Regions from separate parts of the Denitratisoma sp. DHT3 genome, predicted to be linked through region 2. Evidence: riboswitches for the same ligand, from Rfam matches in the RefSeq annotation. Region 2 holds a riboswitch; the other holds the start of a gene.
The links. Region 2 has a riboswitch for cobalamin ahead of B9N43_RS10420 (TonB-dependent receptor domain-containing protein). Riboswitches for the same ligand answer to the same signal wherever they lie in the genome.
Positions count from the first base shown of each region.

Region 1: linked by a shared signal. The riboswitch ahead of cobT (nicotinate-nucleotide--dimethylbenzimidazole phosphoribosyltransferase) and the one ahead of B9N43_RS10420 (TonB-dependent receptor domain-containing protein) in region 2 are both predicted to bind cobalamin.

Region 1 is NZ_CP020914.1:3,595,618-3,600,612, reverse strand. Features, by position in the region: partial or broken gene B9N43_RS16650 (IS481 family transposase) at 1-699, shown strand, start outside; gene B9N43_RS16645 (methyl-accepting chemotaxis protein) at 665-1,813, opposite strand; gene B9N43_RS16640 (bacteriohemerythrin) at 1,821-2,267, opposite strand; cobalamin riboswitch at 2,403-2,607, shown strand; gene cobT (nicotinate-nucleotide--dimethylbenzimidazole phosphoribosyltransferase) at 2,670-3,722, shown strand; gene B9N43_RS16630 (PhoH family protein) at 3,785-4,995, shown strand, end outside.
Region 2 is NZ_CP020914.1:2,258,540-2,263,534, forward strand. Features, by position in the region: gene B9N43_RS10415 (hypothetical protein) at 1-370, opposite strand, end outside; gene B9N43_RS10420 (TonB-dependent receptor domain-containing protein) at 508-2,316, opposite strand; cobalamin riboswitch at 2,423-2,616, opposite strand; gene B9N43_RS10425 (WD40/YVTN/BNR-like repeat-containing protein) at 2,715-3,659, opposite strand; gene B9N43_RS10430 (efflux RND transporter permease subunit) at 3,663-4,995, opposite strand, start outside.

The DNA of each region.
Region 1 (4,995 bases), 1.3 Mb from region 2:
CCGGAAGTCTCGCGCTCGGGACTGGATCGCTGCTTGCGCCGCCATGGCGTGGCCAACCTGCGCCAACAACAAGCCGAGGCACTGGCCGATGCAGGCGAAATCCAGCCCTCTGTCAAAACCTTCAAGGATTACGAGCCAGGCTTCCTGCACATGGATATCAAGTACTTACCGCAGATGCCCGACGAAAAAGAGCGGCGCTACCTGTTTGTGGCTATCGATCGCGCCACACGCTGGGTGTTCATGCATATCTATGCCGATCAAAGCGAGCGTAGCAGCGTGGATTTTTTGAACCGCCTGGAACGCGCCGCACCGATGAAGATCGTCAAACTGCTCACGGACAACGGCAGCCAGTTTACCGACCGCTTCACAAGCAAAAAGCGTGAGCCCACAGGACGCCACGTCTTTGATGTACGCTGCGCGGCGCTGAACATCGAGCACCGCCTGTGCCCGCCACGCCACCCGCAGACCAACGGGATGGTCGAGCGTTTCAATGGCCGAATCAGTGAGGTGGTGAGCCAGACCCGATTTGCTTCAGCCGCTGAGTTGGAGACGACGCTTGCGCGCTATGTAAAAACCTACAACCAGCAGATTCCGCAGCGCGCACTCAACCATCGTTCTCCCATTCAGGCGCTCAAGGAATGGCAGCAGAAAAAACCAGAATTGTTCAAAAAACGTGTTTATAACCAGGCGGGACTAGACACATATGGACATCCAGACGGCTCAGCGCCTGGCCGACGTGCTCGATCTGCTGCCGCGTCACGTCCTGGAACTGCAATCCACTCAGGGTTTCCATCACTTCGTCGACGATCTTCGCAGAGGCGGCATCCAGCGTCCCGGTCAGCGCGTGGAGGTAATCGGTGGTCTGGGTGAAACGCTCCCCCATCGCGCCGAGCCGGGTGCAAACGTCCTCCAGTTGCCCGATTTCGCTCTTTTCCTCGGCCGTGCTGAGCGACTGTTCCAGTTCATCGTGGATCACGGCCGTCACGGCGGCGATCCCGTGGGTGATCTTCACCGCCGCCGTATCGGTCTGTTCCGAAAGCTTGCGGATTTCGTCGGCGACGACAGCGAAACCTCGCCCGGCGGTGCCCGCCCGCGCCGCCTCGATCGTGGCATTCAGCGCCAGCAGATTGGTCTGCTTGGATATCTGCCGGATCAACTCGGCCAAAGGGGACAATGAACCGACCTGGCCGATGACCGATTGCACCCGCTGATGCTCGGCGGCGATCTCGTCCTGCCGGCCGATCTGGTACCGCTTGAGCGCATCCAGCGCCGCCAGGTTCCCCGCCAGTTGCTGTTCCGACTGCTCGGCCAGGTCTTCGGAATGGGAAACCGAACGTTTCACCTCGCTGGAGAGCTGGCTGCATTCGGCGTAAATGCGGTCGAGGCGGCCGGCGATGGCGTAGGCGGCGTCTTCCGTTTCCCGGGTAACCGCCTCCAGTTGCCCGCGAAGCACCCCGTTGACGGTGGAAATGTCCCGCAGGTGTCCGACGATGGTGTCGAAGTTGCGCAGATGATCCGCCTCCTGCAGCGCCCAGCGCTCTATCTCGTCGGAAAAGTCGAGGAACGTGCGCCCCAGCAGCAGGCGGTTGAACAAGGCCTGGAGGGCGGCAAAAATCAGCACGACGACGGTCGTCAGAACGATCAACTGTTCCTCGCTCCTGGCCAGGAGATGAATCCGAAATGCCTTCATCGCCCCCCAGGTCAGCGCAAAGGTCACGACCGCCACGACCAGGAAAGCGCCCAGGGTGAGCAGTGTGCCGTGGCTGCGGTAGAGGCGGATCAGGTTCAGATGCCAGCGACTGGTTTTGCTCATGGAGGCCTCAGCCCACGCCGCGAAGCTTGAGTTCGCGCCCCATGTCCTGGTCCGTCTCCAGAATGTGATTGATCCACCAGCGGTTGAGGTAGGACACCAACGCCTCGGCGGCGTCGGGCAGCCCCGCCTCGAAGCGCATCCGGATATCGGCGATGCTCGACCAGTACGAACGATGGGCGAGAATATGCCGGACGGTCCGGGCCTCGGTCGGTAGATGTTCCCGCAACAGCGCCTCCTCGGTGAGAAAGTGGTAGGCGGCGTATTCGTTCAGGTCCCGCAACGCATCCCGGACCGCGTTCCGCAACGGCCCGCTCCCCGCCGCCTCGGCACCGCCCCCCAGACGATTGAGCCGGTTCAGGCACTGCAACAGGACTCGATGCTGCGCGTCGACGTCGGCGACGCCCGTCGCGTATTCGGGGCACCATTTGATGGCGGAAGGAGGGGGGGTCATCATGAATTCGGTTTCCAACAAAAATCATCAGCGGACAGGATGCATCACTTCACTCACGCCGTGACTCAATTTACATTAAATCACGATGTTTTTCCGCCAGGTGGAAACAACATCCGCCAGGCCGCTTTGACAGGGCCGGGACGAATCCCGATAATCCGCGCCGCTGCAGCACCTCGACAGTCAAGGGAACACGGTTGAAATCCGTGGCGGGCCCGCCGCTGTGACCGGGGACGCCGCCCGCACGATCCACGATCGGCCACTGGGAGAGCCCACTCTCCCGGGAAGGCGCGGGGCAGGCGAATGATCCGGAAGCCAGAAGACCTGCGATCGAGGATTCCTTTCAGCGTTCATCGGCGTCGCGCATGGTCAGCGCGGCGTCGATCGAACCGGAATCTGGAGAATCGGATGCATTCCACCGCGCTACCGCGTGCCGACCTGGCACGCCTCGACACCGGCCTTGACGCCGCCCTGCAACGCAAAATCGACGCCAAGACCAAGCCGCCGGGCGCGCTCGGCCGCCTCGAAGCCCTGGCCCTGCAACTGGGCCGGCTCCAAGGCAGCCTCAGCCCCCGCATCCGCCGGCCGCAGCTGCTGGTGTTCGCCGGCGACCATGGCGCGGCGCGCGCCGGCGTGTCGGCCTACCCCCAGGACGTCACCTGGCAGATGGTGGAAAACTTCCTCGCCGGCGGTGCCGCCATCAACGTCTTCGCCCGGCAGTTGGGTTGGGAATTGCAGGTCGTGGACGCCGGCGTGGCCCACGACTTCGGCGCCCGCCCGGATCTGGTGGATGCGAAAGTCGCGCACGGCACCGCCAATTACCTCGAAGCGCCGGCCATGAGCGCGGATCAATGCGCCACCGCGCTGGCGCGGGGTGCGGCGCTGGCACGGCAGGCGGCCGACCGGGGCGGCAACCTGCTGGCCTGCGGCGAGATGGGCATCGGCAACACCGCCGCGGCCTCCTTGCTCACCCATTTCCTGGCGCCCGCGCCGCTCGCCGACTGCGTCGGCCGCGGTACGGGCCTCGACGACCTGGGCCTGGCCCGGAAAAAGGAACTGCTGGCGACGGCGGCGAGCCGCCATCAGGGCGCCAACGATCCCCTGTCCATCCTGGCCCGGTTCGGCGGCTTCGAGATCGCCATGATGGTCGGCGCCATGCTGGCCGCGGCCGAAGCGCGGATGCTGATCGTGGTCGACGGCTTCATCGTCACCGCGGCCGCGCTGGTCGCCGCGCGGCTGCAACCGGCCCTCACGGATTACTGCGTGTTCGCCCACCGCTCCGGCGAACCGGGGCACCAGTTGCAACTGGAGGCGCTGGACGCCCGTCCCCTGCTCGACCTGGGCCTGCGTCTGGGAGAGGGCACCGGTGCCGCCCTGGCCCTGCCCCTGATCCAGGCCGCCGCCAACTTCCTCGACCAGATGGCCAGTTTCGAGTCGGCCGGGGTGGCGGAGAAAATCTGAGGCCCGAAGCCACCGCCTCGTCGCGCTATGATCCGCAATGCGTGCCCACACCAGGAACAGCCATGAACGCCAAGCGCAGCAAGACCACCAAGCTCTTCGTCCTCGACACGAACGTGCTGATGCACGATCCCAACAGCCTTTTCCGCTTCGAGGAGCACGACATCTACGTGCCCATCATGACCCTCGAGGAACTGGACAACAACAAGAAGGGCATGTCGGAAGTGGCGCGCAACGCCCGCCAGACCAGCCGCATCATGGACGGCATCGTCAGCGACGAGGCCGACATCGAAAAGGGCATCGACCTCAGCGAACCCTCCCGCGGCCTGGCCACGGGCCGCCTGTTCCTCCAGGCCGAGGCGATCGCCACGGTACTGCCCACCTCCCTGCCCACCGCAAAAGGCGACAACCAGATCCTGGCCGTCGTCATGTACCTGCAGCAGAAGTTCCCCAAGCGGCCGGTGATCCTGGTCTCCAAGGACATCAACATGCGCATCAAGGCCCGCGCGATGGGCCTCCACGCGCAGGACTACTTCAACGACAAGGTGCTGGAAGACACCGATCTGCTGTACACAGGCACCCGGGAACTGCCCGCCGATTTCTGGGACAACCACGGCCAGGGAATGAAGTCATGGAAGGAGGAGGGCAAGACCCTCTACCAGATTCATGGCCCCCTCTGCCCCGAACTGCTGATCAACGAGTTCATCTATCTCGACGGCGAAACCGAAAAGCCGTTTATCGCCATCGTCAAGGAAGGCGGCGGCAAGAGCGCCCAATTGGCGACCCTGGTGGATTACGGCCACCAGAAGAACGCGGTCTGGGGCATCACGGCCCGCAACCGCGAGCAGAACTTCGCGCTGAACCTGCTGATGGACCCGGAGATCGACTTCGTCACCCTGCTGGGCCAGGCCGGCACCGGCAAGACCCTGCTGACCCTGGCCGCGGCCCTGACCCAGACCCTGGAACTGAAGCGGTTCTCCGAGATCATCATCACCCGGGTCACGGTGCCGGTGGGCGAGGACATCGGCTTCCTGCCCGGTTCCGAGGAGGAGAAGATGACGCCCTGGATGGGCGCCATCGAGGACAACCTGGACGTGCTCAACCGGCCTCACGAGGAACCCGGCCAGCCGGCCCAGGGCGGAAGCTACGGCGGCGACTGGGGGCGGGCCGCAACCATGGACCTGATCCGCAGCCGGATCAAGATCAAGTCGCTGAACTTCATGCGCGGCCGCACCTTCATCAACAAGTTCCTGATCATCGACGAAGCCCAGAACCT
Region 2 (4,995 bases):
AAAAATGCCCGGAATAGAGATAGAAGCTACCACTGGAAATGACGTCGCAAACCAGGGTGCCGAGCAGGCCGCAAAACGCCAGGGGGAAATGCGCAATGCGTTCCAGGCCCCACCCCAGCCGATAGCCGCGCCCTGCCAGCCAGAGGCTGGCATAGGCCGGCAGTAGGGCGATGTAGGCTGGGGAAACGCAGAAAGCGCTGGTACCGCCCCACTCGATCGCCGCGTAGTCCAGCCCGACCGCCAAGCCGAGAAAGCCGGCCAGGGCCAGGGGTGCATTCAGGTACATGCCTGCCAAGAAGAACACGGCCCAAGAAGCACCGGGAACGATGTTGCGCAAAAGGGGGAAATGGTGGCCACGGATGAGTACCATCAGAGAGATCAGTACGGCGGCAATAGCCGCTTGCCTAGCGCGGTAAATGCCATGATCACGGGTACAGGAAAGTGAATTCATCATCAGATTCTTTCGATTAAGTCGTTGAAATTAGCGGGCGTCCGACGGTGGTGTGATCAGCGCATGGCATAGCGCAGGCCGACGAACAGATTAGCGCCAGGTGTGCCATAGCCATAGGCGGTCTCATACTTGTGGTCAGTGATATTGTTGGCTCGCAGCTCCAGGCTCAGCTCCGGGTCAAGGCGGTAACGGGCATAGGCATTGAGCACGCTGTAGCCTGCCATCGGCCTGCGATTGACCGTGTCATCATAACGACGCCCCACATCGCTCCATTCAGCACCCAGATGCCACAGGCCGACATCACGGCCCAGGCTCAATTGCAGCTGTTGCTCAGCGCGTCGCGGCAGGCGCTTGTGGGTCACCTCATCCCGTGCCTCCAGCAGATCCAGGCTGGCATTCAACTGCCAACTATTGAAGCTGACAGCGTAAGCCAGGGTGGCGCCATCCAGTTTGGCTCGATTCACATTGGCCGGTGGCCAGCCTGAGATAAGGTTCTGCACCCGATTGCGAAACAGGGTCAACCCCAGCTTCTGACCCTCTTGTTCCCAGTCCAGTCCCACTTCAGCATTGCGCGCCTTTTCTGGTTGCAGTCGAGGGTTGCCACCACCAAAGCGATCCTGGGGCCAATATAGTTGATTGAAGGTGGGGGCGTTGAAAGCGGTTCCCACTGCGGTCCTGATCCGCCAGGCTGTGCTCAGTTGATAGCCGTAGCCGATCTGCCCCGTAGTCTGACGGCCAAATTGGGAGTTACGGTCGTGGCGGGAATTGAGTTGCAGGCGATGACTTCCTAGGTTGGCGCTCCAGCCCAGCAGGTAGGAATCGATGTTGCGCTCATTAACCAGATAGATGGTCGTGCTACTGACCTTCTGCTCGTTGTGCTCGTAGGCTAGGAGTGCGATGCCAAGCGGCAGCACTACGTCATTCTGCCAGTGAAAATGTTTCTGGACAGTGCGGAACCGAGAAGTGTTGGTTGCGTTGATGGTGTTACCTTCATCCAGACTGCGGCCTAACCGCATCAAGCTGGTCCAATCCTTGCCGAGATGGTTGCGCAGGGACAGTTGGTAGCTGGCGGTAGTCTTGTCGATCCGGTCGTTGAAGTTGCCCGAGCCTGCGTCATACTGAGTGACACCATCGGCTTGTTGCAGAGACAGACCGATCTCATCGTGTCCTTCCAGTCGGTAGTTGAGACTGCCGCTGAAATGCCGCTGACTAAAACCATCCCGGTCCCGGTTGTAACTCAGTGGTAGCTTAACGGCGCTGCTAGCGGAAGAAATGCCATCAGTATCGTAGGTTCCGATCCGTAGGCTGTAGGAGAGGGTATTGAGGCTGCCCCGCAGGCCGGCCTCGGTTTGTTGAGTGTTAAAACTGCCTATGGCGGCAAAAGCGTCGAAGCGGGGAGCGCCCTCACCACGTCGGGTGAATATCTGGATAACGCCTCCCAATGCATCGGCTCCGTAAAGGGAGGATGCGGGGCCTCTCAGGATTTCCACCCGCTCGATATCTGCCAGGGGGATATTTTCCAGTGCTGACTGGCCGGTGGTGGCGGAATTGATCCGCAGGCCGTCCACCAGTACCAGCGTATGCCGGGCCTCAGCGCCACGAATGAATATGCCAGTTTGTGCACCTGGGCCGCCGTTGGCAGACATTTGTAGCCCAGGCTGGCGTGCCAGAACTTCGCTTAGGGTGGACTGTCCCGCTTTATCCAGATATTCCCGAGTAAGAATGTTGACGTCGCCGAGAACATCGGGCGCATGTTGGGCCTGGCGAGTGGCGGTGACGATGATGGTGGAAAGATCGGCGGCATGTCCCTGGCTTGCCGACCAGATGGCGACGGCAAGGGCGCCGTGCAGATGACTGCGATGCATGAAGACTCCCTGTTCCCCGGACTGCGTCCCCGCAAGCCGGCGTGGATTGGACAACGGAATCCTCGGGGGAAACAGGCATAAGCCACACGCTACTTCCCCGTAGCGATTCCATGGTGATGTCCGTGGCCGGTCTCCGGGCTCGGAAGTCTTGAACCGCAGCCTTCCCAGGCAAATACCCAGTGGCTGAGGGGCGGTCCCTCACTTCCTTACCGTTGCGGGGGCAGCACAGGTCTTGCACCTGTTTCCCGTTTCACCTCTTGGCAGACATAGCCTTAAGGCACCGCGAACACTGGGGGCGGAGTTTATAATGAGATGATGATCAGGCGAGATACCGCTCACTGTCTCGAAATTATCCTGATAGGCGGTGTTTCTTCATGGTGTTCGTTTAGGTGCCGAGTCTAGTGTTCGTTTTTGACGACCCCTTTGTGGTCGAACAAAACATCACCATGCCGAGTCGATACCAAGGTAGTCAGGTCGGTACGATCCTGGCGGGATGAAGATGAGAAACTGCGTCCCCGATCCGTGCTGAAAAGATGGGTCCCACCGGTACCGACCAGTCGCAGTATCCCATCCGATCGCTGTGTGATGGCCGTAATAGACTGTTGGGTGCCGCTCGGCACCTTCTTCCAGCTTGTGCCTCTGTCATCGCTACGATAAATATTGCCGCGCATGCCAGCCACGATGATTCCACCATCATCCAGTGCCAGTCCAGTCCAGAACGATCCCCGGCATTCGGTCTGGATCTGACGCCAATTTCTGCCTCCATCCTCAGAGCGGTATAGGGCGCCAGCCTCAGAGGCGATGAATAGTTGGTCCTTTCCGGGGAAAATATGCATCAGGTGACGCGGGTTTGATTCATTCTGGGCCAGCTGCCTTTCTTGCCATGTAGCGCCACCATCATGGGTTTCAAGCAATAGGCCGAACTGTCCCACTACCAGGCCGTGGCGGGGGCTGTCGAACCGGAGGGAGAGCCACACTTTATTCTGCCCTGGCGCTTGCCGCTGCAAGCGCCAGGATTCTCCACCATCGGTGGTCATCAGAATCGTGTCATCGTAACCTGCTGCCCATCCTGACTTTTCATCAATGAAATAAACGCTGGTCAGAGTGGCACGACTGGGAACGGATCTGGCCTGACGAAATGTCTTTCCATCATCTGACAGCAGAATGATTCCATGATCACCGACGGCAACTATCCGGTCCTTCGCCAGGGTGGCTGCAATTACAGATGCACGTTCGGGAGTGATGAGGTGAGGAGCCCTCTGAGGAGGCACCTGTTCGGCATAGGACGCTATGGGGAAATGGATGCCGAGGAGGAGGGGGATCAGTAAAACAAAGTGAGGCATGATTTATCTGGCTGCAAAGGTTGCCGAAGGTAAATCGTTGCGATTGGATACTTTTTCCAGAATTGCGACGAAGGCAGGCATCACTGTTATGACCAAGACCATGTTTGTCATGAACATGAAAGTGAGGAGGGCACCCATGTCGGCCTGGAATTTCAGTGGAGAGAAAATCCAGGTGGACACTCCGAGAGAAAGGGTGATGGCAGTGAAGAGCGTGGCCATGCCCACATCGTTCAGGGATTCTTCCACAGCCTGCTTCATGGGTAGTTTTTGCGAAAGGTGGATGAGAAGTCGGTTGTAGAGGTAGAAAGCATAGTCGACGCCAATTCCGGTGGTGAGCACCATGACAGGCAGAGTCGCTACAGTCAGGCCGATGCCCAATGCCTCCATGAAAACGTAGCCGAGGAAGGTTGCCAGGGTCAGCGGCAAGCAGCAGACAAGAATGGCTCGCCAGTCGCGATAGGCGAGTAGCACCAGAAGGGAAATGCCGGTATAGACCAGCACCATCATCTGGAATTCCCTTGCCTCGATTTCCTCGTTAATGGCAGCCATGATGCCGACATTCCCGGAGGCAAGCAGTACCTGGATTCTGGAGTCGGGAGGGGGATAGTTCTTGCGAAATGACTTGATTGTATTAATCACCGTCTGGATGGTTTCTGCTCGATGGTCGGTCAGATGGAGATTGGTGGCCATCATGGTACAAGTGCGGTCAAGCAAACCGGAAGACTCGGGCAGGAAGCCCAGGGCGGCCTGCAAGGCACGACTGTCCCTGGGCAAGGCCAGCATTTTCGGGTTGCCCTCGTTGAGTAGAGCATTGGCGGTTTTCGTTAGGGTCGAGAGCGACGTAACCGAAATGATGCCGCGTACCTGGGATAGGTGCTGGGTGAACTGGTCCAGATAATCAAAGACATCGAATCGGGTACACCCGTCAGTTGGCGTCTCGAATACCACAGTCAGCACATCCATGCCCATGTCGAAGCGATTGGCAATACTTTCCATATCTCGGTTGTAACGTGATTCGGCACGTAATTCCGGTACGCCGCCCTGGAGAGCCCCGACCTGTCTGTCCAGACTCTGCCATACGGAAAAGATCAGCAGCAGGATGGCTGCACCCAGTACCCATTGTGCATTGCGAATATCTGCAACCCAGGCTATTCGTCGCATTTTGCTGGAGCGTCGTGCCTGGATTCTGGCCAGGGTAACAGCATGACTGGGAGGAAAACTCAGATAGGAGGCGGCTAGGGGTAGCATCACGAGATTTGTTACAACCTTGAAGCCAACACCGATGGCGGCGGCGATTGCAAGTTCCCGGATCATTGGAATGGGTATGGGAAGGAGC